4 regions of the Sodalis sp. RH24 genome follow, and region 1 is predicted to be linked to each of the others. Evidence: predicted binding sites of a transcription regulator. Region 1 holds the regulator's gene; each other region holds the start of a gene.
The links. Region 1 encodes LexA, which represses DNA repair genes until DNA is damaged. Its sites were predicted from a motif close to TNCTGTATGTACATACAGNA; they were not measured.
Positions count from the first base shown of each region.

Region 1 (7,514 bases):
AAGGTACGCCGGATAAAAAACGCGCCCAGCCGACGAAAAATCGGACCCGCCGGCCAGAAGTTCAGGTTAATGCCGGCGGCGATATGCGGCGGCACCAGCCCCTGATGATACAGGACATAGGACAGCAGCAGATAATCCATATGGCTGCGGTGACAGGGCACATAGACAATCTCATGGCCGTCCTCGGCCAGTTGCCGGACGCGTTCGGCATTGCGCACGTGCAGGCCCTGGTATAGCCGGTTCCAGGTCCAGCTTAATACCCGATCCGACAAGCGCACGGCTTCATAGGAAAAATCCGCCGCAATTTCTTCCATCAGCTCGATGGCGTTTTGCTGCGCTTTATCAGTCGAGATTTTTTTAGCGCGGGCTTCGTCCTCCACGGCTTTTTCAATCGCCTTGGACGCCAGCAGCTTATTAAATAAATCCTGACGGACAGGCAGCCGCGGCCCCACAGCCACCAGGCGTTGGCGGGCAAAATGAATCATGGCGACGCGTGCCAGCTTCTGCGCGATGGTTTTATCGGTGCCATGCTCGGTCGCCATATAGCGCATGGACAGCGGACGGGAAAAACGCACAAAGCTGTCGCGCCCCAACCACAAGACGGCGATAAACTTCTGGAAACCATTGAGGAGGCGCAACTGGGGCGCCGGCTGGTTCTGCTGCGCTTCACGGCCGGGCGATCGTCCGAACATAACGGATACCGGCACCATCTGGACATCAAGCTGCGGATTATTGCGATGTAAATCCAGATAATCGTGAAACAGCTTCACGGATTCCAGTTTTTCGGAAAAATAGCGAAAAATACGGGGGCCATCGTGGATAAAGACGTAGCGCGGCAAGACGACGCCGTCGATCTCCAGCGGTATCAGCGGATCGGACAACCCCAGTTGCAGACATTGCGCGCGCAGGGTGAGCAGGTCCGTCTTGGAGTTATAGGGCAAAACATACATCATTGGCCGCAGCGGGTCCAAGCCGGCTTCTTGCCGGGGATTGGCGGGAATGGCTTTACTCCGCACCAGTAGCCTGAGCGGTAAATTCAACAACGTATAATAAATAGTACGCCAGCCTGACATATCTTCGTGAAGCCTCTTGTTAGCATTGCGCCACAAGAATACCAGAAACCGCGCGACAGATCTGTGGTGATGCGAACGAGAAGAAACGGTAATATAGGCACAATTTTTCTTTAGCGCGCAAAATTATGGCAAACCAAACCAACGGACTTCGGCGCATCTTTAACGCCATGGGCTATTCCATAAAAGGATATCGCGCCGCCTGGCGGCATGAAGCCGCTTTTCGCCAGGAAGTGGTGGTTGCCGTGGTGGCGGTTGCCCTTGCCTGTTACCTGGAGCCAGAACCCGTGGCGCGGATTTTATTGATCGGTTCGGTATGGCTGGTGCTGATCGTTGAGATCGTGAATAGTGCTATTGAAGCGGTGGTGGATCGCATCGGGCCGGAGCTGCATCCACTTTCTGGCCGGGCGAAGGACCTGGGCTCGGCGGCGGTGACCCTGGCCATTGTTTTGGCGCTGTTCGTGTGGATAACGCTGTTATGGCGGTATATTCCTTAAAATGGCCGGTGCGGCCGGTCGTCGGCAGGGTTTTATCACATTTTGCAACGCTTGTGGTTTTCAATTGCTGCGGACCTGTATATACTCACAGAAAGACTGTATAAACAAACAGGGGACGGAATGAAAGCATTAACCGCCAGACAACAAGAGGTATTTGACCTCATCCGCGATCATCTTGCGCAAACCGGCATGCCGCCGACCCGGGCGGAGATCGCGCATCGTCTGGGATTTAAATCCCCTAACGCCGCCGAAGAGCACCTTAAGGCGCTGGCGCGCAAGGGCGCCATTGAAATCGTTTCCGGCGCCTCGCGCGGCATCCGGTTATTGATAGAAGAAGAAACCGGCCTGCCGCTGATCGGCCGCGTGGCCGCCGGAGAACCCCTGCTGGCCGAACAGCATATCGAAAGCCATTACCAGATCGATCCCGATCTGTTTAAGCCCCACGCGGATTTCCTGCTGCGTGTCAGCGGCATGTCCATGAAGGATATCGGCATCATGGACGGCGATCTGCTGGCGGTGCATAAAACCCAGGATGCCCATAACGGTCAGGTCGTGGTGGCGCGAATCAATGACGAGGTCACGGTAAAACGCCTGAAAAGACACGGTAACATCGTTGAGTTGCTACCGGAAAACAGCGAGTTTTCGCCCATTATTGTCGATTTGCGCGAGCAGGAAATGTCCATCGAAGGTTTAGCGGTCGGCGTTATCCGCAACGGCAACTGGATTTAACTCACGGTGCTCCATGGCATCCTGAATATCCCTTATCCCGCGTCAGCGAGGATTTTATGGCGGATAACCGGCGACGCGGAATGCGGGTTCGCCGCCATAAAAGTGCTGCGGCGCGGCCGCTGCCGCTAGCGGTATTTATATTTAGTTACAATTAGCGGTGTACGGGCTGATACCTTCTACCTACTGTTTTATTTCACCTTATAGCCCATACGGCGTTTATAACCCTGCCAATATGGTCTAATCATCTGCTGAATAAACCTTATGCCAAATCCCCTGCTATACTTTAGACATAGGGTTAACTTATGACATGCAGGTTTTGGGACGCAATACGTGTCCTCGCTATGCGCTAACAAAACCTGGAGTGGCAGATGTTGACTGAGAAACCGATAACCAAGGAGAACTCCGATGAACAAAGATCAAGCCAGCGGTAATTGGAAACAGTTCAAAGGTAAAATGAAAGAACAATGGGGTAAGCTTACTGACGATGATCTGACGGTAGTTGAAGGTAAACGCGATCAGTTAATCGGTAAGATCCAGGAACGTTACGGTTACGGTAAAGAAGCCGCGGAAACGGAAGTAAAGGACTGGGAAACACGTAACAAATATCGTTGGTAATGATTTTTGGAAATCATGACTAATGCATGACTAATGCATATTCACTGTGCGGTTATGGCTTCCTTAAGTGTTCCTACCCAAAGGTACAAGGACGTACCACCTATTTAATATGATCCTATCAGCATTCCTCTGTTTTGCGGCCTCTCCAATGTATTAACCAAACGCGTTATCTCACTTCAGCCATAATAAACGTCATTTGCTCCCGGGTTCTTGTAAAAGCCAAAATGGGACGCTAGCGTTTCTTTATCGCTACGCTATGATCGTGTCCGCAGTCCTGGGGATTGTCACAAGCTTGCACTTCGGCGCATAAGGTACAAAACCCGTGTGCCTCGACGACATTATGGCGCATGGCGAAACCCGTGGCTTGCGCCATTTTTTGCAAAATATCTTCAATGCCTTCGGTTGATTGTTCAGTCACCTGGCCGCAGCGATCGCAGATAAAGAAGGCGGAGGTGTGACTGGGCTGCTCAAAATGGTGGCAAAGAACAAAGCTGTTAGTGGATTCCACTCTATGGATAAAACCTTGTTCCAGAAGGAAATCCAGCGCGCGGTAAATTGTCGGCGGCTTTGCCTGCGGTTCCGTCGCCCGCAGCAGATCAAGCAGGTCGTAAGCACTGATCGCGCCATCCTGCTGTGTCATCAGGCGCAACACTTCCAGTCGCTGTGGCGTCAGGCGCACGTTGCGTTGCTCACATAATTGTTCAGCCTGGCTGAGCAATTGAGACTGATCGGTGGTATTCATAGCGTTTCCCCCACTGCTGATTTCCGCCCTCTATCTTATCATGAAGGCGGAAAAACGCCGAATATTGGCGTGTTTTAACCCATATTGTCACCGGCAAAAGGGTGAGGGGACGGGGATCGGGGGCAGGTTTCTTTAGCTGTGGCGTTCGAACGGAGCCGCTGGTTTTCAGCAAACGGGATAACGGATATTGATACTATCTGTGACGCTGTTGGCAATAGCAATTAAATGGTATATCACCTGTTTATTACTGGCCTTGGTTTTCCGCTTAATATTTATTTTGTGAGAAGAAAGCGTTTTTTCTTTAATGTGCAATTGGGTACAGATATACATGGTGTCATAACCTGACATCCACATGGTTAAAATTTCTACTTCGGTCTTGCTAAAACGCAGCGGAGAGAACCCGATGGCGGAATCGTCATTGCGCCAGGCTTTGGTGTCCATAAAGTAACGGATTATCATTAACAATGTGCTGATCTTTATAAATTTTGATAAAATAATCACATTGTCCCTGATCGGCACGAAATCATGGAACTTAATATTCTCATTACCAATGAAAATAAAAAAAAGCGTCAAAGGCCGTTCGTCAATAATGGATTTTAATCCTTCTCCATCCCCTTGATACTGATAAGAGTTTTGATTAATAAAAACTATCGAAGGATTGGCGTTTTTGCATCTCATTCGCAACGTGCTGATATTGTCCACATCGCGAATGGCGCCTTTGATACCGCTTGCCGACAATGAGCTTTTAAGCGCGCATTTAGTATAAGTGCAAGGATCGAGTATAAATACTGTCATAATAATATCTGCAATTAGATTCATCCTGAAATAAAAAGGATTCGGATAAAAAATGACATAGGGGGATATTAAAATATAAAAATTACTGTCTATATCGATTTATCATTTTTCAACCTTTTATCAGCATGGCTGGATAAATTTGAATTAAGATCATGTGATAAATGATTATGATCGCTTTGTAAATCACTTGGGGAGGTATTGGGATGAAATGGTGCTTATTTGAGACGCCGTGGCCTTTTCGCGCATTCTGGAAGCATGATTATTTAACAATCTTTAAACATTTACCTATGTTTAGTAAGAATTAAACATTAACATGTTTGATGAATCGCCGCATTGGGTGTTCGCTACCTAATAGGGTTTCTGTGATACACTACACAGATAATCTCCCTGTATTCCTTAAACCCATTTTTATGCCTGCATATGACGTTATGACATTTTCAACCGAGGCTAACAGCCGGCTGGCCGTAGCGCCTTTATCCCCGCAGCACTTCTCCGTCGCGCCGATGCTGGACTGGACCGATCGTCACTGCCGCTATTTTCTGCGCCAGTTGACCCGTCATGCATTGCTGTATACGGAGATGGTGACCACCGGCGCATTGCTATACGGCAAGGGCGACTACCTGGCCTATAACGAGGCCGAGCATCCGGTGGCGTTGCAATTGGGCGGCAGCGAGCCGGATGCATTGGCGCAATGCGCGCGCATGGGCGCGCTGCGCGGTTATGACGAAATTAATCTTAATGTCGGCTGCCCTTCCGACCGGGTACAAAACGGCCGCTTCGGCGCCTGCCTGATGGCTGAGCGCGAGCGGGTGGCCCATTGTATCGCCGCTATGCGCTCGGCGGTGTCGATTCCGGTGACAGTGAAAACCCGTATTGGTATAGACGAACAGGATAGTTATGAATTCTTGTGCGAGTTTATCCAGACTGTGGCTGAGCAGGGCGGCTGCGAGACCTTTATTATCCATGCGCGTAAGGCGTGGCTATCGGGGCTGAGCCCGAAGGAAAATCGCGAGATACCGCCGCTGGATTATGAACGCGTCTATCAGCTAAAACGCGATTTTCCTTCCTTGACGTTTGCCATTAATGGCGGCATCACGACGCTTGACGACGCCCAGCGGCATCTGAGCTGCCTGGATGGCGTGATGATAGGACGCGAGGCCTACCAGAATCCCGGTATGCTGTGCCAGGTGGACAGCCGGTTATTTGGTGTCGTTGATCCCCATGACACCATGACAGCGGTGGTGGAAGCCATGTTTCCTTATATGGAACGCGAGCTGGCGAACGGCACTTACCTCGGCCATATCACCCGCCATATGCTTGGGATATTCCAGGGCGTGCCGGGCGCGCGGCAATGGCGACGTCATCTGAGCGAAAACGCCCACAAGCCCGGCGCCGGTATTGAGGTGGTACGTCAGGCATTGGCCAAAGTGGCAAAAGCTGAACCGATGCGGTGCGTTGCCGAATAACTTTTGCCGGCTGCCCCCAGCCAATGGGTACCGCCATGCGCCGCCGGGGGCGAAAGCGCGTCATGAGGGCTATTGTGGCCATGGCGCGGGATTGAGGCTGCTGATAGCGGCGATAATAACTATTAATTAGTCAAAAATACCATTCCTGCTTTGAGCACAACACTATTTTTCATTATTTTTCAATGGTCTGGCGCGCTACTTTATTGGCACGATTTTTGTAATATGTTTATTATCATCGCAATAGGCGCAGAAGGTCCAGCCTGCTGTGTCACCCCGATTTCAGGAGCCTGTAATGGTGGAATTCGTCTTTGTCATCGCATTCTTTTTCATGCTGCTGTTGACCGGTATCTCATTCCTGGGCGTACTGGCGGCGCTGGCGGTGGGTTTCCTGGTCATGATGTTTGCCGGCGTGCTGGTCATGGCGTTGAAACTGCTCCCCTGGCTGTTACTCGCGCTGGTGGTGGCCTGGATCTGGCGTACGGTTAACCCGCCCCGTTTTCCCCGCTATTAAGCTACCCGCCCGGGATGGGCGGCATAGGTGTTATATCTAATCCGAAGTCTTCCAGCTGGCGCCTTACCTGACAAGGGCAAGGTGCCAAAACGTTATTTTTGATATAATAATATTAGTATCCCATAAGCTTTTCAAAAACCCAGCGAATATCTCGATATTGCTTATTTATAGATTGCTATAGTAGCTCTCGTTATTTAAAGCTATGCGTCCACTCACATCGCTATATAAATGAGAGCTGCATTTCATTGAAGCTGATGTGCATTTTTAATATATATTATTTATAATGCGTGGTATATCATGCAGCTAACTAAAGTTAAAATACATAAATCGTTATTTTATCGATTAGCTTTTTTTAAGTATTTTATTTGGCTTTTTGTTTTTATAATCCTGATGTTGCACTCTGTTATCATTGATGTGCATGCTGCTGAGACGCAAGGTGCCACTGTATTTATGAGTCGGACTTATATTTTAGGGGAAGGGGAAACGGTTGATTCTGTAGCAAGGAAATATCATATTACAGCGGAAAATTTAAAAAATTTGAATAAATTCCGTACTTTTTCGAAACCTTTCGCTTCATTGACGGCAGGGGATGAAATTGACGTGCCGGCTGGCGACACCTTGAGTAAGCCTGGTTTGCCCATAGCCGTGGCGACCGACGATGATCAGCGGTTCATCAATAGGTTTTCCACGCTTGGCACGATGATGTCCGCCGATCAATCCGATGGGGAGATGGGAGCAAGGGTTGGCTCGCTGGTGACCGGCGAGGCAGGCGCGGCCATGCAGAAATGGTTAAATCACTATGGTACCGCCAGGGTGAAGATCAATACCGATAATCGTTTCCGCTTCGTAAATAGCTCGCTGGATTTTTTATTACCTCTGTATGACGACGACTCTGCTATGTTATTTGTGCAATTGGGCGGGCGGAATAACGACGATAGGAACACCCTTAATATGGGATGGGGAATAAGAACCTATCATGATGCCTGGCTGTACGGGATGAATTTTTTCTACGATAACGACCTGACCGGCAACAATCGTCGGGCAGGCGTAGGCGCGGAGGCCTGGACCGATTACCTGAAATTATCCGCC
Region 1 is NZ_CP178729.1:3,253,011-3,260,524, reverse strand. Features, by position in the region: gene plsB (glycerol-3-phosphate 1-O-acyltransferase PlsB) at 1-1,073, opposite strand, end outside; gene ACL2XG_RS14820 (diacylglycerol kinase) at 1,199-1,567, shown strand; gene lexA (transcriptional repressor LexA) at 1,688-2,296, shown strand; gene ACL2XG_RS14810 (CsbD family protein) at 2,702-2,911, shown strand; gene zur (zinc uptake transcriptional repressor Zur) at 3,144-3,653, opposite strand; gene rcsA (transcriptional regulator RcsA) at 3,819-4,448, opposite strand; gene dusA (tRNA dihydrouridine(20/20a) synthase DusA) at 4,877-5,914, shown strand; gene pspG (envelope stress response protein PspG) at 6,207-6,425, shown strand; gene ACL2XG_RS14785 (inverse autotransporter beta domain-containing protein) at 6,723-7,514, shown strand, end outside.

Region 2 (7,514 bases), 1.5 Mb from region 1:
AGTCCAGGCCTTGACCCCGTCAACCTGCAATCGCGACCGGATGCGCTCGTCCATTTCCCGCGCCGCCTGCCGGCCGAATGCCAGCATCAGGATCTGTTCCGGCAACGCTTCTTGACGCCGCAACAGCCAACCGGCGCGCGCCACCAGCACCGAGGTTTTGCCGCTGCCCGCCCCTGCCAATACCAATAACGCGTTTTCGCCATTGATGACGGCGCGGCTTTGGGCAAGGTTCAGCGGCGAGCTTTCCACGGTATTGAAAAAATCCTGATGCGCTATCAGCATTTTTTCGCTCCACTGCTGGTTGCGCTGCGCCACCATTGCCGGCCCCTGCTCCAGCCACGCCAGACAGCGGTGATAAGACGCGCGGCAGGGTTCAAACTCATCCAGGCGCGTTACCGGCAGCGGCAACGCGGCGAAGGCTTCACGAATACTTTCCTGCAAAGCCGCCAGTTGATGCAGCGCAAACCAGCTGTCCCGGGAGGTCGCCTGCTCGATGGCGGTGATCTGCTGATGCAGGACGGTGGCGCAGATGCCGCTCATCTCGCGGCTCCATTCCTGCCAGGCCTTCTGCAGATAATGGTGAAAGCGCTGCGTCTCCTGCCATTCGGTGCCATGCAGGCGCACCACCTTGTCCTGCGGCAGCACAAACTCCAGTTCTCCCCAGACGATACCCCGCTTGCAATGGATGGCGACGATTTGGTTGAAAGGAATCAGGTATTGATGCTTATCGCCGCTGACCTCGACGCCGGCATGGAGCAGCCGCACCCGGTTGTAGGGATGCTGGGCGAGGTGCTTGCCGAACGAGGTGGATTTCAGTTCCATAAAGGTATGCCCGGGTTCCGTATCGTTTATGCGTCGGGACGTAGTGTACCCATTTTAACTTGTTCTGCTCCAGCCTGGAAATCAGGGTAGAATAACCGTTATCCTGTCGGGATAAACGGTTTTAATAACAGAATTGTGAATTGACACTTTGGGGACTATGCGTACTTTACTTAATATTCTGAACTTTGTTTTAGGTGGTTTTTTTACCACGCTGGCGTGGCTTCTGGCCACCGTGCTCAGCGTGGTGCTGATCTTCAGCTTGCCTTTTACCCGCTCCTGCTGGGAGATAACCAAACTCTCCCTGCTGCCTTTCGGCAATACCGCCGTGCATGTGGATGAACTTTACCCGGAAAACCGCAGCGCGGTACTGTCATCGGGCGGCACGCTGCTTAACGTGGTGTGGTTTGTCCTGTTCGGCTGGTGGTTGTGCCTGTCGCATATTCTTACCGGCATTGCGCAATGCCTGACGATTATCGGCATTCCCCCGGGCATCGCCAATTTTAAGCTGGCCGTTATCGCCCTATGGCCGGTGGGACGCCGTGTGGTTCCCGTCGAGCTTGCTGAGCAGTTGCGTGCGCATCCGGACCGCCGTTTCTACCGTTGAAGCCATCATAAGGATAGAGTGTGGGATACAGTGTGCTGACATTTGCACCGGGCTTGCGGCGTTTTGCCTTCAGCAGCCGCTGGCGCTACAACCTGCGGATTTTTATTGCGTTGAGCGGCGCGGCGGCGCTGCCGTGGTGGCTGGATATGGCCACGCTCACCATTCCCCTTACCCTTGGCGTGGTTGCCGCGGCGCTGGCGGATCTCGACGATCGCCTAAGCGGCCGGCTGCGCAATCTGCTTATCACCCTGGTGAGTTTTTTCATCGCCGCGGTATCCATTGAACTGTTGTTCCCTTATCCCTGGCTATTCGGTATCGGCCTGGCCGGCTCCACCTGCGGTTTTATTCTTTTGGGCGCACTCGGACAGCGTTACGCCACCATCGCGTTCGGCGCGCTCTTGATCGCCGTGTATACCATGCTGGGGGCCGCCATGTACCAGACCTGGTATCTGCAGCCGGCGTTACTGCTGACGGGCGCCATCTGGTACAACCTGCTGACCTTGTTCGGCCATCTGCTGTTTCCCATCCGGCCATTGCAGGATAACCTGGCCCGTTGTTATAGCCACCTGGCGCACTATCTTGATGCCAAGGCCAACCTGTTCGACCCGGATACCGAAGACGACGACGACGCGCTTATCGAGGTGGCGATGGCGAACGGCAATCTGGTGCAGGCGCTGAATCAAACCAAAGCGTCGCTGCTGACCCGGCTGCGCGGCGATCGCGGCCAGCGCGGCACCCGCCGTACGCTGCATTATTATTTTGTGGCCCAGGATATTCATGAACGGGCCAGTTCGTCCCATGTGCAATACCGGCAATTGCGCGAACAGCTGCGTTACAGCGACGTGCTATTCCGCTTCCAGCGGCTGCTGGCGATGCAGGCCCGCGCCTGCGAAGCCCTATCACAATCGATCCTGCTGCACCAGACTTACCAGCACGACAGCCGTTTCGAACGCGCCTTCAGTCATCTGGATGCCGCCATCGGCCGTGTCGTGGCGCCCAGCCAGATAAAAGCGCTGAAACATCTGCTGAACAACCTGCGCGCTATCGACGCGCAGTTGTCCACCATTGAGTCGGAACAGGCGGTTGCCCGCAACAGCCCGGAAGAGAACAATCTGGCCGACGATAAGCTGACCGGCTGGAGCGATATCCGCATGCGCATCAGCCGCAACCTGAGCCCGGACTCGGCGCTGTTTCGCCATGCCGTGCGCATGTCGCTGGTGCTGTGCGTCGGTTATGCCTTTATCCAGCTCAGCGGGATGCGTTACGGCTATTGGATCCTGCTGACCAGCCTGTTCGTCTGCCAACCCAACTACCAGGCGACGCGTCGCCGGCTGGCGTTAAGGATAATCGGCACGCTGGCGGGTATCCTTATCGGCCTGCCGATCCTCTATTTTGTCCCGTCCATCGAAGGTCAACTGATCCTGATCGTGGTCAGCGGTACGCTGTTTTTTGCCTTTCGCAACGTGCAATATGCCCAGGCGACCATGTTTATCACCCTGCTGGTGATGCTGTGTTTTAACCTGCTGGGCGAGGGATTCGATGTGGCGGTGCCGCGGGTGTTCGACACCTTTGTCGGCTGCGCCATCGCCTGGGCCGCGGTCAGCTTTATCTGGCCGGACTGGCGTTTTCGCCGCCTGCCGGTGGTGGTGAACAACAGCCTCGCGGCCAACTGCCGCTACCTTGACGCCATTCTGGTGCAGTATCATCAGGGCAGGGATAACCGCCTGGAATACCGCGTAGCGCGGCGGGATGCCCATAACCGCGACGCGGAGCTGGCCTCGGTGGTATCCAATATGGCGGCGGAGCCGAGAACCCGCAGCGAGCTGCTGGAGTCGGCGTTTCGCCTGTTGTGCCTGAATCACACCCTGCTGAGCTACATCTCGACGCTTGGCGCGCACCGGGAGCGCATTGTTGACCCGGCGCTGATGGCGGTGCTGGACGATGCCGTCTGTTATGTGGACGACGCGCTGCAATGCCAGGAGCATTTCGCGCAGCGGGTGGAACAGGAACGGGAACGGCTTATCGCGCGCATCCAGCGGCTGTTGCCGGACCCGGAAGCCAGGGAACAGCTGGTTTTGCAGCAAATCAGCCTGTTGCTTGATTTGCTGCCGGAACTGATTGAGCGTAAACAGCACATAGAAAAACAGTGACGGCGCCGCATGCCGCCGCCGGGCGGCATGCATTAACCGGCGGCTAGCGGCAGGGGAGCCGCGAAAACCAGTCCAGAAGCTCGCTGCGCTGCACCTGGGGCAACGCGGCATAGTGGCGCCCTGACAATGCCCCTTCCAGCGCGAGCAGCACGGTGACGCCCAGGTTCCGCTTGATTTTACGCAGTTTCAAATAGCTGCTTTTGGCGCCGTAATAGCGCAAGGCATCGATATCCCTGATACCGGCCTTCCATAACAGGCGCTCGATACCCTGCCCGATATTGGGCAAATCCTTTAACCGCAAGCTGGCCGCCTTGATGCGCGTTTCCTGCCTGGCCTCGTCGATGGCGCGGCGCGCCAGGTCCAGCAGCGTGTGTACGTCTTCCCACAGGCGTTCATCGACGTGATAATAGTTAAGCGCCACCGGCAGGCCCCGTTTGGTATAAATCAGCCGGCTCATTCCCTGCCCGAGGTAGATATGCTCGCTTTGCCGGGTGCCGCGCAGGTACAGTTCGCCGTCCAGAATCAGGCCGAACATGATTTTATCGGCGGCGATGCTGTACCCGCCGAACTGTGAACGGGTGGAAATATCACCCAAGGGAGAAAAGCAGTTTTTAGCCTGTGCAATGCGGCATTTATGTAGTACTTCCATGAACTTCTCCTTGTTGTGGACCGCGAGATTCCTTACTCAAAATTCGCAACAGCCCATAAAAATACGGTATTTTCCCAGCGGTTTTCAACTTAATCTCGGCGCGACGATCATTAAGTGGCAATTCTGCGAAGGTCATTAAATTTTTGATTGATTTTCGCGCCAAACCTCTATACTGTGTTTTTATACAGTGACACAGGGGCGGACACAAAATGCAGACTCAATACCATGCCAATTCTTCTCGGACGCAGCCAAGCCAGGGTGAACAGCCGATCGACAGCACGACGGCCCGTCCGGAGCAGGGTTTTATCAGCGAAGTGGTTTATTTCGAGGATCAGCCGGTTGTGGGGAATATTCTGTTGCCGTTGCTGCGTCTGCTGGGCACGCAGTCGCGCTGGCTGCTCTGGCTTACGTCGTCTCGCAGATTGAGCCGCCCCTGGCTTGAACAGTCGGGCCTGCCCCTGGAAAAAATGGTGCAGTTGCGCCATCGCACCGCGTTCGATACCGTCGCCGCCATGGAGAAAGCACTCTGGACGGGGAATTACAGCGTCATTTTGGGCTGGTTTCCGACGGAATTGACGGCGGATGAGAAAATTCGCCTGCGTGACGCAGCGCAGCATGGCGGCACTTATGGGTTCATCATGTACCCGCAAAATGAGGTTTGCCGGAAATCTGGACAGTTTTCAGGCTTAAAGATTCATTCTACTTTGTATCATTAAGTAAATTTAAGATTAATCTCATTAGGGGCGTCGCATCTTGTGATTTCCGCCCCTGTAACTCAGAACAATCCAGTATATACGCGGTTCCCCGCCCGCAACGGCGCCTAAAGCGATATCACTTTTTTCGTCCCTATCATCAATAAAGCCTATATGAAACGCTGTTTTTTATTAGCGGCTTACTACATCTTACTTGTAAGTTTCCTACTTCGTTGTAGACTTTAATTCGCCAGGGCTGCTCTATAACGCCTTTTAAGGGCGATGTACAAACCCAGAGCATGGACACTGGCAATGGAATATTTAAATTAGCTTTAAGAGCTCATTGCCTATTTGGATGATAACGAGGCGCAAAAAATGAAAAAGACAGCTATCGCACTTGCAGTGGCACTGGCGGGTTTCGCGACCGTAGCGCAAGCCGCTCCGAAAGACAACACCTGGTACACCGGTGGTAAACTGGGCTGGTCCCAGTATCACGATACCGGGTTCTACGGTAACGGTTATGACAGCCGCATCGGCAATGGCCCAACCCGCAACGATCAAATCGGCGCAGGTGCTTTTGTTGGTTACCAGGCTAACCCTTACTTAGGGTTTGAACTGGGTTATGACTGGCTGGGTCGTATGGCCTATAAAGGCAGCGTTGATAACGGTGCATTTAAAGCCCAGGGCATTCAGTTGACCACTAAACTGAGCTACCCGCTTAACGATGACCTGGATATCTATACCCGTCTGGGTGGTATGGTATGGCGTGCTGACTCCAAAGCTAACTATGCTAATGGAGCCGGTGGTCGTCTGAGCGACAACGACACTGGCGTTTCTCCGTTGGCGGCTGCAGGTCTTGAATACGCAGTAACCAAAAACTGGGCAACCCGTCTGGAATACCAGTGGACCAACAATATCGGTGATGCCGGTACCGTTGGCGCCCGTCCTGACAATGCTCTCGTGAGCGTAGGTGTTTCCTACCGTTTCGGTCAAGATGAAGTTGCCGCTCCTGCACCGGCTCCTGCCGCTGCACCGGCTCCTGTTGTCCAGACCAAACACTTTACCCTGCGTTCCGACGTGCTGTTCGGCTTCAACAAATCTCAGTTGAAACCTGAAGGCCAGCAGGCTCTGGATCAGCTGTATTCCCAGCTGAGCTCGATGGATCCTAAAGACGGTTCTGTTGTCGTTCTGGGCTATACCGACCGTATCGGTTCTGAACAATACAACCAGAAACTGTCTCAGGCTCGTGCGCAAAGCGTAGTGACCTACCTGGTATCCAAGGGTATCCCTTCCGACAAGATTTCCGCACGTGGCATGGGCGAATCTAACCCCGTCACCGGCAATACTTGCGATAACGTGAAACCGCGTGCAGCGTTGATCAACTGCCTGGCACCGGATCGTCGCGTAGAAATCGAAGTGAAAGGTATCAAAGAAGTGGTAACACAGCCGCAGGCTTAAGTGTTGTCAGCTTCATAAAAAAACCCCGCCTGGCGGGGTTTTTTATTGTCCGTCCCACCCTATTTCCCCGCTAGCCCTCTTCACCCAGGATGGCTTTCAAATCTTCTTTCAGGGAAGACATCTGCGTGGCGTATTTCTCTTTACGCTCGGCATCTTCCAGCAGGTTAACAATGGTTTCCGAGAGGGTTTTACCCCGCCGCTGCGCCAGGGCCGCCAACCGTTGCCATACCAGGTATTCCAGGTCGATGGATTTTTTGCGCGTATGCTGATGCTCGGCGTTGAAATGACGTTTGCGTCTTGCCCGTATCGTCTGCTTCATCCGGTTGTCGAGCGCAGGATTCATATTCTCCCGGATCCAGAGAACGATGTTGTCCGGTTGATGCTCATAAAGCATCAAGGTGGCGACCGCTTCCTCCGCCGCGCTATTTTCTTCATGCCGGGTGATTCGTTCACCTTCACGATGTTTTTTTACCAGATAGGTCCATTTCCATCCGGTTTCCAGATTTTCAAGCTGCTGGTATTTCATATATCGCCCACCCGTGACCGTGTAACGTTAGACCAATAATAGCAGTTCCGCGCGTAAAATTTCTAACATTCGTTTCATTCCGCCTATTTTTTAATCATACACGGCGACAAGTTTCCCTGAATCGCCGATGAATGCAAGATGCGTGAGACTCGGAGAGGGGAATTCTTGTATAATCCCCGTTTCCCTGTTTAGCGACGTTACCGATTACCTTGACCATTAAACAATTAGAATGGAAATATTTAATTCCCGAGCTTTCGCCTTTCGAAGCGGTGTTTGCCCAACCCTCCCAGCCACTGCCAGCACCCATGGATGTGCTGCAGCCTCGTTTGATGGACGGCCTGACGCAATTTTGCCACTCCCGCTCGCCGAGCCGTTTTCTGCTGCTTACCGCGCAGGAAGATGAGGAATATTTCCAGTTAATCACCGAGACGGTTAAACAGCTGCTGCCCCAGGGCGAAAGCGTTATCGGCAGCCGGTATGTCATTACGGGTAATGGCGTGACAGTGCAGCCCGCCACCCGGCGCGACGATAATTTTGCCGGGCGCGCCAGGGGGCTGTACCAGCCCTGGATTGAACATGAGCAGTTATTCGGCTGCGTCAGGTGCTACCGCGA
Region 2 is NZ_CP178729.1:1,776,134-1,783,647, forward strand. Features, by position in the region: gene helD (DNA helicase IV) at 1-822, opposite strand, end outside; gene ACL2XG_RS08235 (YccF domain-containing protein) at 980-1,426, shown strand; gene yccS (YccS family putative transporter) at 1,459-3,576, shown strand; gene ACL2XG_RS08245 (TfoX/Sxy family DNA transformation protein) at 3,620-4,225, opposite strand; gene sulA (SOS-induced cell division inhibitor SulA) at 4,435-4,941, shown strand; gene ompA (porin OmpA) at 5,293-6,375, shown strand; gene matP (macrodomain Ter protein MatP) at 6,446-6,901, opposite strand; gene ACL2XG_RS08265 (AAA family ATPase) at 7,111-7,514, shown strand, end outside.
Region 2: a site for LexA is predicted at 4,396-4,415, ahead of sulA (SOS-induced cell division inhibitor SulA). Genes of this name have one in related genera too.

Region 3 (7,514 bases), 180 kb from region 1:
GAAAGCTCTTCAAATCACTTGAAAAACATCTTCGTGGATCAATGTTTCTTTTCATTCCCTTACTGTTGATAAATGTAGGGGTTAATTATATTAACATTCAGCCAAACTCCCTTGATTTTATTACATCCACCCTTAATATCTTTATTATATTATCATTTTGCTCCATTTTAATTCGATTAGTTAATGTTGCGCAAGATATGCTTTTTATCCGCTATGACATTAATCTTTCGAATAATCTTCGTGCCCGTAAAATTCGCACTCAAATAATGTATGTAAAAAAAGTCGCTATTGTATTGCTCGTGTCATTCTGCCTTACTCTGATACTTCTCAGTTTTCCCGGTTTCCGAAAATTCGGCACTACAATCCTGGCCGGTGCTGGGGTTGCCGGAATAATCATTGGGTTTGCCCTTCAGAAGTCGCTTGTCAACTTGTTTGCCGGAATTCAGATAGCTTTTACGCAACCTATAAAAATTGATGATGCTGTAGTCGTCGAAAATGAATGGGGCTGGATAGAGGAGATAAATCTGACTTATGTCGTTGTGCGTATCTGGGACCTGCGCCGCCTGGTCCTGCCCATTACATACTTTACAGAAAATCCTTTCCAGAACTGGACGCGTAATAACGCACAGATATTAGGCTCTGTTTTTCTTTACCTCGATTATTCCATGCCATTAGATCCTCTCCGTAAGCATTTTGAAAAAGTCCTCAGTGAAACAAAACTCTGGGATCAACAGACTCAGGTGCTCCAGGTAACCGAAACTACTGACAAAACCATGACCATCAGATTATTGATGACTGCACAGAATTCCCCCATCGCCTGGGATTTACGCTGCCATGTGCGGGAAAAAATGATTGAGTTTATTCAGCAAAATTATCCGCAGAGCCTTCCTCACGTGAGGGCTACACTGACCGATTCGGTGTGTGATCGTCCGAAAGATCAGTAGTTAATCGTTTTCATTTTTTCTGTATACCGTGGAACGTACAGATACTTTAAGCGTGCTGCGTGAGCACCAGGACAACTGAGCTTCCGCTCCTCGCTCAAAGCAGCTGGTCAACTTCGCTTTATTCCCTGCTTAATGAGGCTTTGCGGCTGACCTGCAGGCTATGTGAGGCGAACCGCAGGACCCATTAAACGGCCTGCGCCAATATCCGGACATCTTTCGCCGTTCGCTGTAGAGTGATAATCGCATGTGTCTGGGCAGCTATATGGATGGCCGCTGAAGACAATGAGCTACCCGAAGCGGTGAAAATAGCCAGGAGTCGGCCCGATCTCAGCTTGTTTGATGAGTTAAACCAAAGTTATCGAACTGCTGGCCTGCTCCCGGCATAATGGAAAGCCAATGATTTATTGGTGAGTTTAAACTGATTTAACGTCAGCGAGTTATAAGGAAAATACATGGTCGATACACATGCAGTTCTTACCGTGTTGCTGATTTATCTCGCTGGCGTGGTGATACCCGGGCCAAACTTTGTCGCCGTGGTGCATAAAGCGGTCGCTTCCACGCGCTCGGCCGCCGTTGCGTTGGTTGCTGGCATTGTGGTGGTCAACCTATTCTGGGCAAGTTGCGCTATCGGCGGAATCGGTTTGCTATTTGCCGCATTCCCTTGGGTTGCGCTGATTGTGAAAATAGTAGGGGCAGGATATCTGCTGTGGTTTGGCTTACGCCTTATCCTCAATGCCGGAAGCCAACCCGTTGCGAACGAAAATGCCGTATTGCCAGGTCATTTCCGCCAATCCTTTATTCAGGGCGTGATGACTAATATCGGTAATCCGAAATCCATGGCTTTTTACGCCGCCATATTCTCTACTGCCGCTCCGGCGCATGTCTCTGCGGGCACCTTTATCGCCATGCTCAGCGTTGTCGGCATCATTGCATCACTCTGGTACGGAGCGGTTGCCATCACCCTTTCTCAACCTCGCATTTCTTCCGCCTATCAGCGGGCCAAAAAAGCCATTGATAGACTTTGCGGCGGGTTGATCATGCTGTTAGGGATCAGGCAGATTATTAATTAATCAGCCAAAATTATCCCTGCAGAAGCTTAACCAGTAAAGCACCGTTATAAAGTGCATCTTTGACCGGAGCGGCGCCGGGCATGACCCTACCCCAATATTCTGCTCCACCCAGAACTGGAAATCCGGCATGATAAATCCATGCCGTTGACGGAGGTGAGGCCGATGAAAAAATCCCGCTACACCGCAAGACGTTATCACTCACGGCGCTGTTCTGTATTGGGGTACTTCCCGCAGGGGATCAGGCTGCTTTTACCGCTCTGATTTTTTTTGTGCCGGCATCAGCATTATCATCGGTTTCCATGCTTTCCGATTCATCTGCGGGAGCCTGAGCGCCGATGGCTTCCGGCAATTTGCTGGTGCGCAGTATATGCTGGACGTCATCTTTATGCTCGGCCAAATAAAGACCCAGCTTTTCAGCCTGCGGTTCATCCAACGGCATCCCGCTGGTCAACAACCAGTCGCTGAACGCTTCAGCCATATCAAGCATCTTGTCGTAGGCCTCCGCTTCTTTCTTACTGGCAAATGTCATTTTCTCTTCACCCTTTCTGACGACCACATATTTTGTTTCAATAGCCATAACCGCCTCCAATACTGTAATTATAGCCAGTATATCAGCAAGTGTCGCTCATCGTCCACCACACATTCAACGGCTGTATGTGCTGTAATCCATTCCCATTAAACAAGTCTTGCTGGTCTCATGCCGGGAGCCATGCAAGCCGCTATGCGATTTATCTGCCGCTGGAATACTCAACCAGCAGCAACTTACGCGCATCTTTGCGCAATAACGGCAACTGCTGCTCCCGTGCAGGTGAAACGGCGAAACCGTAACGCTGGTGGAAACGTGCTGCTTTATTATCCCGGTTTTGAGCGCGATGTCTTGCTGGGTCAACATAGCCTTGCGTGCCGTCTTGACATCCGCGCCGTATCAACCGAACTGCCGCGCCCAGTGGTCCGCCAGCGCGATATCCTTTTCCGCCGGCAAGCCGCTTATGCCGATTGCGCCCACCAGGGCGCCGTTTATCACGATCGGCACGCCGCCGGGCATTGGCAATAAGGCGGCGTCATTGAGCATGCGCATATCCAGGGAACCGTTTTTCACTTCCTCCGACACCAGACGGGTACTGCGCCTGAGCATCAGCGCAGTATAGGCTTTACGTTGCGCCAACAGCCGCGGCAAAGGCGGACAGGAGTGATGGGCGCCGAAGGCCGCCAATTCGCCGTGAACGCCCACCACGGCCACCGCCAGCCCAGTGGTGGCGGGATCCAGCGAAGCCGAGGCGATGATTTCGGCGACTTTACCGATAGCCACCTTATCCTGCAGGATATAACGCGCGGCAAGGCCGGCAGGTTCATTGGCCATGCGCGATACCCTCCCGGATAGTGTCATTGAGCACGCCCAGCTCGTGTTTTTGCCGGTCCGTCAAGGGAACGAACGGCTCCCGCACCGGCCCGAGGTCCTCCAGGCCAAGGCCCGTCATATACTTGGCCGACTGAAAGATCCCCCGCGCCACCATAAATTCGACGGCATTGTTAATCTGCAGCTGGATTTCCCGCGCCCGGCTGAGCTCGCCCCGCCGGAATAAGTCGCGAATGGCCAAAAATCGCTCGGGCTGCAGATTGACCGTGGTGCCGATGGTGGCGGTCGCGCCGGCCGATAGCGCCGACAGGTAGATCTCATCAAAGCCGTTGAAAAAAACCTTGTCGGGATATTTTGCCGCCATGCGCTCCAGCGAATAGAGGTTGTGCGAGGTATGCTTCACCCCCAGCACCTGTTCATCGGTTAATAGCGCGTCGGCGGTTTCTTCGTCAAGTTCAACCGAGGTGAATTGCGGGATATTATAAACAATCACCGGCAGCGATATGGCCGCAAGCACCCGCCGGTAATACGCGATGATCTCTTTTTTGGAGAATTTGTAATAATAAGGAGGCACCAGCGATACCGCGTCGGCGCCATCCTGCTCCGCCTGCCGGGCCAGAGAGACCGCGTCAGCGGTCCTCACCGTACCGACATGGGAGATCACCGGCACCCGGCCTTTCACCTGCGCCGCCAGAACGCGCAGCAGCTGTGCCCGTTCCTCCATGCCCAGGAGCGGGCCCTCCCCGGAAGATCCGCAGCAGTAAAATCCTTCCACGCCGCGCTCGAGCTGATGTTCCACCACCTTTGCCAGCGCATCGTAATTGACGGATTCATCCTCATGCATCGGTGTGACCAGCGCTGAAATGACCCCCCGGTATTTATCCCACCCGCCGCGCTTTACCATGCCGTCCATCCTCCGTCCACCACCACATTGGCGCCGGTCATATACACTGACGCGTCGGAAAGGAGAAACACGATAGTGCCGTTATATTCATCTTCATTGGCCATGCGGCCGATGGGCATGCGGGCGATATAATTTTTCTGGAACCGCGGATCCTGATCCGGCCGCGCCACGCCGGAGATGGTCAGCGTATTGACCCGGATACCGTCCCGGCCCCAGTAGGTGGCGCAATAACGGGTAAAATTGTACAGTCCCGATTTGGCCGCGGAATAGGCGACCGGCTTGATGAAGGGCACGCCGGTATCCTCTTTTTTGTAGCTGTAGATATCCTGCACCGGCGATACCACGCCGTAGATCGATCCGACATTGATGATGGATCCCTTTTTCCCCGCCGCTTTCATCCTGGCGCCTACCTGCTGGGTCGCCAGAAATGTGCCCACCAGGTTGACCTCCACCACTTTACGGAAGACGTCCACGGGGAACTGCTCAAAGGGGCCGGAGACCTCCGGCGGCGCGCTGGGCTGGGTATCGATGCCGGCATTATTCACCAGCCCGTCTGGTACGCCCCATTGCCGCTCGATATCATCCAGCGCACGATTGATACTGCCGCTGTCGGTGATATCAACCTGATAAAACGCCAGGCGCGGGGATTCCCGCTGCTCGCCGAACACCTTCAGCAGCCGTTCTTCAGCGATGTTCTGCGCGAAAACCGCCACCCTGGCCTGCCGTTTATGCAGCTCCTTGACATATTGGGCGCCCAGTTGCCCCAGGCCGCCGGTCACGACGATAATCTTATCTTTGACGGAAAATAAGGTATCTTCCATATGCATCTCCTGCTATCGAGTGATGACGTTATATTTTGTGGGCATGCAAATAGTCTCTGTCCAAAATGATGCCGTGACCGGCCCGCTCGCTGGGAACGTAGTACCCGTCCACCTCCTCGCCGGCGGATAATACGATGCGCAGATCTTTCCAGCGTCCGCCGTCGGTGACTTCCGCATAGGACACATTGGGCACCGCGGCCAGCAGGCTGGCGCTCAGTTCCAGGACGAAATGCGGCGTCATCGGCAGGTTATGCGCGCGGGCGACCGTCGCGACATCCAGGTATCCGGTGATACCGCCGACGCGCCCCAGGTCGGCCTGGACAAAATCCACGGAACCGTTGTCGATATATTGGCTGAACTGGCTGAGATTATAGACATTCTCGCCCAGGGCAATCGGCGTGCTGGTCCTCTCGCGCAGCTGTTTATGACCGGCGATATTGTCCGACGGCAGCGGCTCCTCAATCCACAGCAGGTTCAACGGATCAAACAGCTTGAATGCCCGCAGGGCCTGGGGGAAATTCCATCCCTGATTGGCATCCACCGCCAGAGGGAATCCCGGCACGGCTTCCTGGATTTTGATTAAGCGCTCGACATCCTCTTCCAGGTCGGGTTTACCCACCTTGACCTTGGCCGCGAGGTACCCCTTCGATTTCCAGCGGCGCACCTGTTCGATCACCTCCTCCACCGACATGTGCAGGTTGATGCCGCTGCCATACAACGGCACGCGATCGCGCACCCGTCCGAGCAAGTCGATGAGAGGCACATTCAGCGTTTTGCCCAGCAAATCCCAGTAGGCGATATCCAGGGCGGAAAGCGCATGGGTGGTGACGCCGGCGCCGCCGACATCGTGAATATATTTGTAACTGCGATCCCAGAGCGCGCGCGGCGACAAGCGCTGTCCGATAACATCCGGGATGATTTCCTTGATCAAGGCCGAAATGGTGGCGCCGCACCAGCCGGAAGTGTGGCTGAAGCCGGTGCCCACCAGTCCGTTGGAGCCATGCACATCGACGATTGCCACCTCAATATCGGTGACGTGGTGGATCTGGTCGCCCCAGGGTCCTTCCGGCAGCGGTACGCGCGCCGTCATCAGTTCGATATTTTCAATTACCGGCATTTTGGTGATAGTCATGATCAGTCCTCTTTCTTTAGTCCGTTCAACAATTCCGGATGCGTGAATCCCGACATCCCGTGGGAAGTGTCTTGCACATCATTTTCATATTCATTGTCGCCGGCGACATGGCCGAAGACTTCGGGCAGCAGGAATGTCGCGGCCAGAAAAGCCAGGAACGGCGCGATGGCGATAAGCGATGAGGCCAGCGGCACGCCCAGGGTGTCAAACAGCGGCGGGAAGACCAGGGTGGTCAGGAACGCGGTGATTTTTACGATGGTATAGCCGATGCCGGATGCCACGCCGCGGTATTTCGGTTTGGCCACCAGCGATACCACGGTCATGCCGCTTTCCGAATCCCAGTAATGGCCCCACAGCATCAGGGCGGCGCCGCTGGTGATCATCAGATAATTCAGTTTGAATACACCGTAGGCGGCTAACAATATGCCGAAAGTCACCAGCAGGAAGCCGAGCTGGCTTAAGCCGCGATGTCCCAGCCGTTTGAGCAACAGCGGTCCGACAAAGGCCGAAAGCGCCGCCACGCAGTTCACCGCCAGCAGCGCCAGGTTGTTCTGGATCTGGCCGGAAATGCCGATGGTCACCAGGATCAGGGGCAGGTAAAAGGAAAAAGCGTAGTTTTCAAACGACTGGACCGCGCAGGAAATCCAGCCGAACAGCGTGGTGCGGCGCGAAAATTTGCGACTGAACAAATCTTTTAGCGCTTCGCCCATGCTCGGCTGTTGGATAGTGACATCGTGTTCAGGCAGCAGATCGTCCAGCAGTTGTCCATCGCGATCGCCATAGTACTGGCGCGCTGCCTTGCGGGCGTCGACAAACCGGCCCCGTTCCACAAACCAGGCGGGGGTTTCGGGCAGTTCACGGCGCAGCATCAGCAGTATAAAGGCGGGGATGGCGGGTACCGCCAGGACGATGCGCCAAACATGATCGCTATGCACGCCAAGGGCGACCAACAGAGTGACCAGGGAAATCGCCGCGAGGATGCCGAGGGCGAACATAAACTGCCATCGGTTGGCCATCACCTCCCGTTTGCCTTTCGGCATCACCTCCATGATGTAGGTGAAGCCGTTGGCGACATCGGCGCCCACCGGAATGCCGGCGAAGCAGCGGATAATCGCCAGCCAGTAGATATTCGGCGCCAGCCCCTGCAGTATGGCGAACAGCGCAAACATCAGCATTGAGCCGAGGAAGATTTTACGCCTGCCCACCTTGTCCGTTAGCCAGCCGCCCAACATGGCGCCGATAATGGCGCCGAACTGGGTGCCGGCGGCGGTGAATCCCAGCAGCCA
Region 3 is NZ_CP178729.1:3,432,678-3,440,191, forward strand. Features, by position in the region: gene ACL2XG_RS15605 (mechanosensitive ion channel family protein) at 1-944, shown strand, start outside; gene ACL2XG_RS15610 (LysE family translocator) at 1,397-2,014, shown strand; gene ACL2XG_RS15615 (YebG family protein) at 2,253-2,591, opposite strand; gene ACL2XG_RS15620 (GlcG/HbpS family heme-binding protein) at 2,940-3,374, opposite strand; gene ACL2XG_RS15625 (dihydrodipicolinate synthase family protein) at 3,364-4,275, opposite strand; gene ACL2XG_RS15630 (SDR family oxidoreductase) at 4,269-5,096, opposite strand; gene ACL2XG_RS15635 (mandelate racemase/muconate lactonizing enzyme family protein) at 5,125-6,228, opposite strand; gene ACL2XG_RS15640 (MFS transporter) at 6,231-7,514, opposite strand, start outside.
Region 3: a site for LexA is predicted at 2,604-2,623, ahead of ACL2XG_RS15615 (YebG family protein). Genes of this name have one in related genera too.

Region 4 (7,514 bases), 960 kb from region 1:
ACGCCACATCATCCATATCCGAGACCGCGCTATAGTCGGCCAGCAGGAAATAGGTGCCCTCGCAGGGCAACAACTCCAGCCGGCTCGGCGCCAGCGCCTGCACCAGGTGATCGCGCCGGTCGCGGTAAAACGCGGGCAACTGTCGCCAATGTTGCGGCTCGTCGCGCAGCATATCGGCCAGCGCCAGCTGCGCCGGGGTATTGACGGCAAAGGTCAGGTACTGATGAATCTTACGTACTTCGGCGCTGAGCGCCGCCGGAGCCACGCAATAACCCACCTTCCAGCCGGTCATATGGTAGGTTTTACCGAATGACGAGACGGCAATGGCGCGCTGGCGCAGCTCGGGGTGCGTCAGCACGCTGGCATGGCCGCCGGCGGCAAAACAGATATGTTCATACACCTCGTCGCTGAGCACATAGATTTCCCGCCCGGCGATGGCCTGCCAAAGCGCGGCGAAATCGTCGTCCCGCCATACAGTGGCGGAGGGATTATGCGGCGTGTTCAGGATCACCAGGCGGGTGCGATCGTTAAGCTGCGCGCCAAACGCCGCCCAGTCGACGCGAAACGACGGCGGCGTCAGCGCAATGTGCCGGGTCACGCCGCCGGCCAGGGTGACCGCCGGGGCGTAGCTGTCATAGCTGGGATCAAAGCAGATCACTTCATCACCGGCGCGCACCAGGGCGCTGATGGCGGCGAACAGGGCTTCCGTGGCCCCGGCGGTGACCGTAACCTCCTGATCCTGGTCTGGCCGCCAGCCGTACAGTTGTTCGGTTTTATCGGCAATCGCCGCACGCAGCGCAGGTACGCCGGTCATCGGCGCATATTGATTAGACCCTTGGGCCACATGGTACGCCAGCCGCGCCTTAAGATGTTCCGGGCCGTCAAAATCCGGAAACCCCTGCGAGAGGTTGATGGCCTGGTGCTGCTGCGCCAGCGCGCTCATCTGGGTGAAAATAGTGGTGCCCAAGGCGGGGAGTTTGCTTTGCGGAACGTAGATGCTGCTCATGGCTAATTACCACTCTTAAAAGCCGGTTTTTATCTCAATATAACACGCTCAGCATAATTAACAATCGGGACGTTTAGATGGTTAAACGGCTAAATCCGCCGTTGGGCGAGTTTTATATCGCAGCACCTAAACGGCGCAAAAGCGATAACATACTCTCACTCTTCTGTTTTTGGCCCGATGACATTTCAGTCGGTCAAAACGACTGAATTAATAGGACAAATTTTTTCGGCAGCATGCGGTGCTTAAAAAGGCCACTATAATTGCTTCTTTGAACCGCAACGGAATGAGAGACAGATGATTAACGCAAAAAGAATCGCAGCACCCCTGGTTATCGGCTTTGGGCTGCTTTCCGGTTTTGCCCAGGCGGCGACCCAGACCTATGCCATGGATCCCGCGCACACCTCAGTGGTGTTCTCCTGGAACCATTTTGGCTTTTCCAATCCGACCGCTGATTTTTCAAACGTTACCGGTAATATTCATCTGGATGATGCCGACATCGCCCGTTCGACGGTGGATGTATCTATTCCGGTTGCCACGGTGGATACCCACGTCAAGGCGCTGACGGACGATTTCAAGGGTAAGGACTATTTCGATCTGGCCGCTTACCCCCTGGCCACGTTCCGCAGCACAAAAATCGTCAGCGAGGGCGCCAATAAATATAAAGTTTACGGTGAACTGAAAATTAAAAATATCACCAAACCGGTGATCCTGGACGCGGTGCTGAACAAAAAAGGCGAGCATCCGATGGCGAAAAAACAGGCGGTCGGGTTTAATGCCACCACCACCATCAAGCGCTCTGATTTTGCCATGGACAAATATGTGCCTATGGTCAGCGACGCCGTGGCTATCAGCATTTCCACCGAGGCCCTGGTGAAGTAACGGTCATGGCGTGAATGCAACCCCACCGGCCGGCGCCAGGCCCGCCGGTGCAAGCGCCGCCGTTGGGCGCAGCGCCGGCGGGCATAGTCTCCGCCGTCGTTGCTTCGCCGTTGCTTTTTGCGGCATCACCATTCCATCCTGGCTCTAAACTGCAAATTCCATGTGGTAACGCAAGGGCACGGGATTAACTTCGCTTCTCGTGGTTTAGCCGATCCGGTAAACTGATGGCTGGGATAACGATTAAATTAGCCAGCCTATACCGAGGGAACCATGTATCAGGACTTGATTCGTAGTGAACTTAACGAAGCGGCGGCAACGCTTGCCAAATTTCTCAGCGACGATCGCCATCTGCAGTCGATAGAAGACGCCGCCATTATGATTGCCGATTCTTTTAAAGCCGGCGGCAAGGTGCTCTCCTGCGGCAACGGCGGTTCCCATTGCGACGCCATGCATTTCGCCGAGGAACTGACCGGCCGTTATCGCGATAACCGCCCGGCGTATCCGGCCATCGCCATTTCCGATCCCAGCCACCTGTCCTGCGTCAGCAATGATTTTGGCTACGACTTTGTCTTTTCACGTTACGTGGAAGCGCTGGGTAATAAAGGCGATGTCCTGCTGGGCATCTCCACGTCCGGCAATTCGGCCAATATCATCCGCGCCGTGGCGGCGGCCCGCGCCAAAGGCATGAAAGTCATCGTGCTCACCGGCAAGGACGGCGGCAAGATGGCCGGCACCGCCGACGTGGAAATCCGTGTGCCGCATTTCGGTTATGCCGATCGTATTCAGGAAATCCATATCAAGGCGATCCATATCCTGATCCAACTGATTGAAAAAGAGATGGCGGCGGGCGCGTAATTACGGCGTTCAGACGCCCTGGCATAGGAGACGGGTCATGTGCGAACTGCTCGGGATGAGTGCCAATGTACCGACGGACATTTGCTTCAGCTTTACCGGGTTAGTACAACGCGGCGGCCGTACGGGGCCGCACAAGGATGGCTGGGGTATCACCTTTTACGAGGGCATGGGCTGCCGGACCTTCAAGGATCCGTTGCCGAGTTTCAATTCGCCTATCGCCCGGCTGGTGCAGGATTATCCGATTAAATCCTGCGCGGTGGTGTCGCATATCCGCCAGGCCAACCGCGGCAAGGTGTCGTTGGAAAATACCCATCCGTTTACCCGCGAGCTGTGGGGACGCAACTGGACCTTCGCCCATAACGGCCAGCTGCGGGGGTTTCGCCAGTTGGATACCGGCTGTTATCGCCCGGTGGGGAAAACCGACAGCGAATATGCCTTTTGCTGGCTGCTGGCCCGGCTGGCGGCGCGCTATCCGCGCACCCCGGCTAACTGGCCGGCGGTATTTCGCTATATTGCGGTGCTTGCCGGCGAGCTGCGGCAAAAGGGCATCTTCAATATGTTGCTGTCGGACGGCCGTTTTGTGATGGGGTATTGTTCCACGAATCTGTATTGGATCACCCGGCGGGCACCGTTTGGCAAGGCGACATTGCTTGACCAGGATGTGGAGATCGATTTCCAGCAGCAGACCACGCCAAACGACGTGGTCACCGTTATCGCCACGCAGCCGCTGACGGGGAATGAAACCTGGCACAAGATTGCGCCAGGGGAGAGCGTATTATTTCGTTTCGGAGAGCGCGAACTGTGAAATTACCGGGGTGCCGCTGTTTAACTGCAGCGGCGCGTTGATGGTGTATTGACCGTTGACGACCGCCACCGCCGGCGGCTGGTGGTAGCGGGCAAAATAGGCATAACCCGGTTCAAGTGAACGCCAGAAAGGATAATACGTCGAAAAACGGTGGCGCTGCAGGTTTGCCTCGGTCATCCGGAACGGGAAAATATGGATATTGACCTGGGCCTGTCCGTTTTGCAACGCGGCTTCCACATAATGATAAATTTCGGCGATATATCCATCGGTCATGGCATAACAGCCAATAGAGCGGCAGTCGCCATGGATCATCAGCATCGCGCCGGAATAGCCTTGCGATTGATCGTAGGCGTTGGGAAAACCGATATTTATCGCCCGATAATAATGACTGTTCGGATTTAGGTTACGGTTGGTAATTGAATAAAACCCTTCCGGGCTTTTAAAATCCCCTTCCCGGCGTTTCGGACCCAGGCCGCCGGAGAAATTACAAATGCGGTAGCTGCCCAGCATGCGGTATTCATTACCCATTTTGGCATACAGTTCAAGCGTTCGTTCTTCTTTGAAGATCTGAATAAAAACCGGTGAGCCTAATAGTTGTGCTTTTAATTCTTTCGATACCTGCGTCTGCGCCTGCTCACTGGCATAACTGACGGACGTCATGGCCGGTATACAAAACAATATCGCAAACAACAGTGCGATTTTGCCCATTATCATTCCTGCGTAGTCAAAATAATAAAGATGCCGGGCAACGGGGCGTTGTCGGCGGACCCTTTAAAAAACGGCAAGTAAAACAACTAAAACAGCGACAAGATATCACTGCCTGTATATTTATCAAGATACGTTTTGTATAAATTCGTCGCCTTACTGTATACTTGTACAGTTAAGGGGGATAAATGCGTAAAATCATACATGTCGATATGGATTGCTTCTTCGCGGCGGTGGAAATGCGCGACGATCCGACTTTACGCGATATCCCCATCGCCATCGGCGGCCGGGCGGACCGGCGCGGGGTCATCAGCACCGCTAATTATCCGGCCCGGGTATTCGGCGTGCATAGCGCCATGTCGACCGCCATGGCGCTGAAACTCTGCCCGCATTTAAAACTGCTGCCCGGGCGCATGGCGGCCTACAAAGAAGCCTCGGAACATATCCGGCATATATTCAGCCAGTATACGCCGCTGATTGAACCGCTGTCGCTGGACGAAGCTTTCCTGGATGTGACGGACAGCCATCATCACAGCGGGTCGGCTACGCTGATGGCCCAGGCCATCCGCCGCCAGATTGCCGACGAGCTGAACCTTACCGCCTCGGCGGGCGTGGCGCCGGTAAAATTCTTAGCCAAGATTGCTTCGGACCTGAATAAGCCCAACGGACAGTATGTGATTACTCCCGGGGACGTGCCGGCTTTTCTGGCGCAGTTGCCGTTAGGCAAAATACCCGGCGTGGGTAAAGTCACCGCCAAAAAACTCGCCGACATGGGCTTAACGACCTGCCTGGATGTACAACGCTGTGACCTGGCGACGCTGCTGCGGCAGTTTGGTAAATTCGGCCGGGTGATCTGGGAGCGTTCACAGGGTATCGACGAACGGGAGGTCTCGTCCGATCGCCTGCGCAAATCCGTCGGCGTCGAGCGCACGCTGGCGGAAGATATCGTCGCCTGGGTGGAGTGCGAGGCCATTATCGAACAGCTTTATCCGGAACTGGAGCGACGCCTTGGCCGGGTCAGGCCGGATCTGCATATCGCCCGGCAGGGCATTAAGCTGAAGTTCGCCGATTTCCAGCAGACCACCCAGGAGCATGTCTGGCCGAAGTTGAACAAAGAGGATTTGCTGCATATTGCGCGGCAGGCCTGGGAGCAGCGGCGCGGCGATCGCGGCGTGCGGCTGGTGGGGCTGCATGTGACGTTATTGGATCCGCAAATCGAGCGTCAGCTCATGCTTAATTGGGAAGACGATTTGCGCCACCGGCCTCTTCCCTGAGGCGCGGGGGCGTTACGCTTTAGTGCTTTTCAGGAATGGCTTTCAGCAGCGCGGTAAGCAATATCCAGTATTGGCCGACGCTTTTAATATGCACCTGTTCATCCGGGGAGTGCGGTCCTGTAATGGTCGGCCCGATGGACACCATATCCATGCGCGGATAGGGTTTTTTAAACAGACCGCATTCAAGACCGGCGTGGATCACCTGGATATTGGGGGTTTTGTTAAACAGCTTCTGGTAGGTCTCGCGCACCAGATGCATCACCGGCGAATTGGCGTCCGGTTTCCAGCCCGGGTAGCTGCCCTTGGCGGCTGTTTCGGCGCCGGCCAACTGGCCCAGGGCGGTGAGCGTGCCCACCACCTCTTCCTTGCCGCTGTCGATAAGCGAGCGGATCAGGCAGCGAATCATCGCTTGATCCGTCGCCATCGAGACCACGCCGACGTTCAGCGAGGTTTCCACCACGCCTTTGACGTCGTCGCTCATGCGGATCACGCCGTTGGGCGTGGCGTTAAGCAGGGCGATAAACCGATCGCCGCAGGCTTTGGTCAGCGCCTGCGCGTCCGACGTCGCCGGCTCAATCTCAATCGCCAGTTTCTTTTCAACCGCCGCCAGTTCGGCCTTGATGACCGCAAGGTATTCCTGCGCCAGGGCGTTCAGGCTCTCGGCGTTTTCCTGCGGCAGGGCGAGGGTGGCAAAGGCCTCGCGCGGAATGGCGTTACGCAGCGTGCCGCCGTTAAGATCCAGCAGGCGGATATCCAGCTTTTGCGCGTGCCGGGACAGGAAACGGGCCAGCAGTTTATTGGCGTTGCCCAGTCCCAGGTGGATATCGCCGCCGGAATGGCCGCCTTTCAGTCCTTTAACGGTCAGCTTGAGGATCTGGTAGCCGGCCGGCACCGCCTCGCGCTCAAGGGGCAGGACGGTTTTAAAATCAACCCCGCCGGCGCAGCCCATATAGATTTCGCCTTCTTCCTCGGAATCGGTATTGATCAGGATCTCGGCCTGCAGCCAGCCCGGCTGTAAACCAAAGGCGCCCGCCATGCCGGTTTCCTCGGTCATGGTCAGCAACACTTCCAGCGGGCCGTGCTGCACACTGTCGTCGGCCAGCACCGCCAGCGCGGAGGCCATGCCGATACCGTTATCGGCGCCGAGTGTGGTGCCGCGCGCCTTGACCCAGTCGCCGTCGACATAAGGCTGGATGGGATCGGTGGTAAAATCATGGATGGTATCGCTGTTTTTCTGCGGCACCATATCCAGATGCGCCTGCAGCACCACCGGCTGGCGTTTCTCATACCCCGGCGTGGCGGGCTTGCGCAGCAGGACATTGCCGACCGCGTCGCGCTCCCCATGCAAGCCTTTTTCCTGCGCCCAGCGCAGGATATGGGTAGCCAGCGCTTCTTCATGATAAGAGGGATGGGGAATCGAGCAGATCTTGGCGAATATCTGCCATAACGGCTGAGGTGAAAGTTGAGTCAGTTCAGACACGATAAAAACTCCTGTTACAACGTAAGACCCGGTCTGGTCATTAATAAACAGCCCGCAGACGGTCGGATGGTTACCAAAGAGAAATAAAGAATACCACTTTACTTTGCCCGGGTGGGAAACCGCGGTTAAAAAGGGAGGTAGCGCTGGTATTTCGGCGGTGGCGTCTTTATAATCTCGCGCAACCTTTTTTCCCTGTACTTTTAAGCCGACCCAATCCGGCTGGGACAGCATTTATGAGCGAAAAATACGTCGTAACCTGGGACATGTTGCAAATTCAGGCGCGGAAACTGGCCCAACGGCTACTCCCCGCAGAACAGTGGAAGGGCATTATCGCGGTCAGCCGCGGCGGCCTGGTCCCGGGATCGCTGCTGGCGCGCGAGCTGAATATCCGCCACGTGGACACCGTTTGCATCTCCAGCTATGACCATAACAACCAGCGCGAACTCAAGGTGCTTAAACGCGCCGAGGGCGACGGCGAAGGCTTTATCGTCATTGACGACCTGGTGGATA
Region 4 is NZ_CP178729.1:2,294,098-2,301,611, reverse strand. Features, by position in the region: gene ACL2XG_RS10590 (pyridoxal phosphate-dependent aminotransferase) at 1-1,006, opposite strand, end outside; gene ACL2XG_RS10585 (YceI family protein) at 1,301-1,885, shown strand; gene lpcA (D-sedoheptulose 7-phosphate isomerase) at 2,156-2,740, shown strand; gene ACL2XG_RS10575 (class II glutamine amidotransferase) at 2,778-3,545, shown strand; gene dpaA (peptidoglycan meso-diaminopimelic acid protein amidase) at 3,516-4,253, opposite strand; gene dinB (DNA polymerase IV) at 4,439-5,524, shown strand; gene pepD (beta-Ala-His dipeptidase) at 5,544-7,004, opposite strand; gene gpt (xanthine phosphoribosyltransferase) at 7,238-7,514, shown strand, end outside.
Region 4: a site for LexA is predicted at 4,408-4,427, ahead of dinB (DNA polymerase IV). Genes of this name have one in related genera too.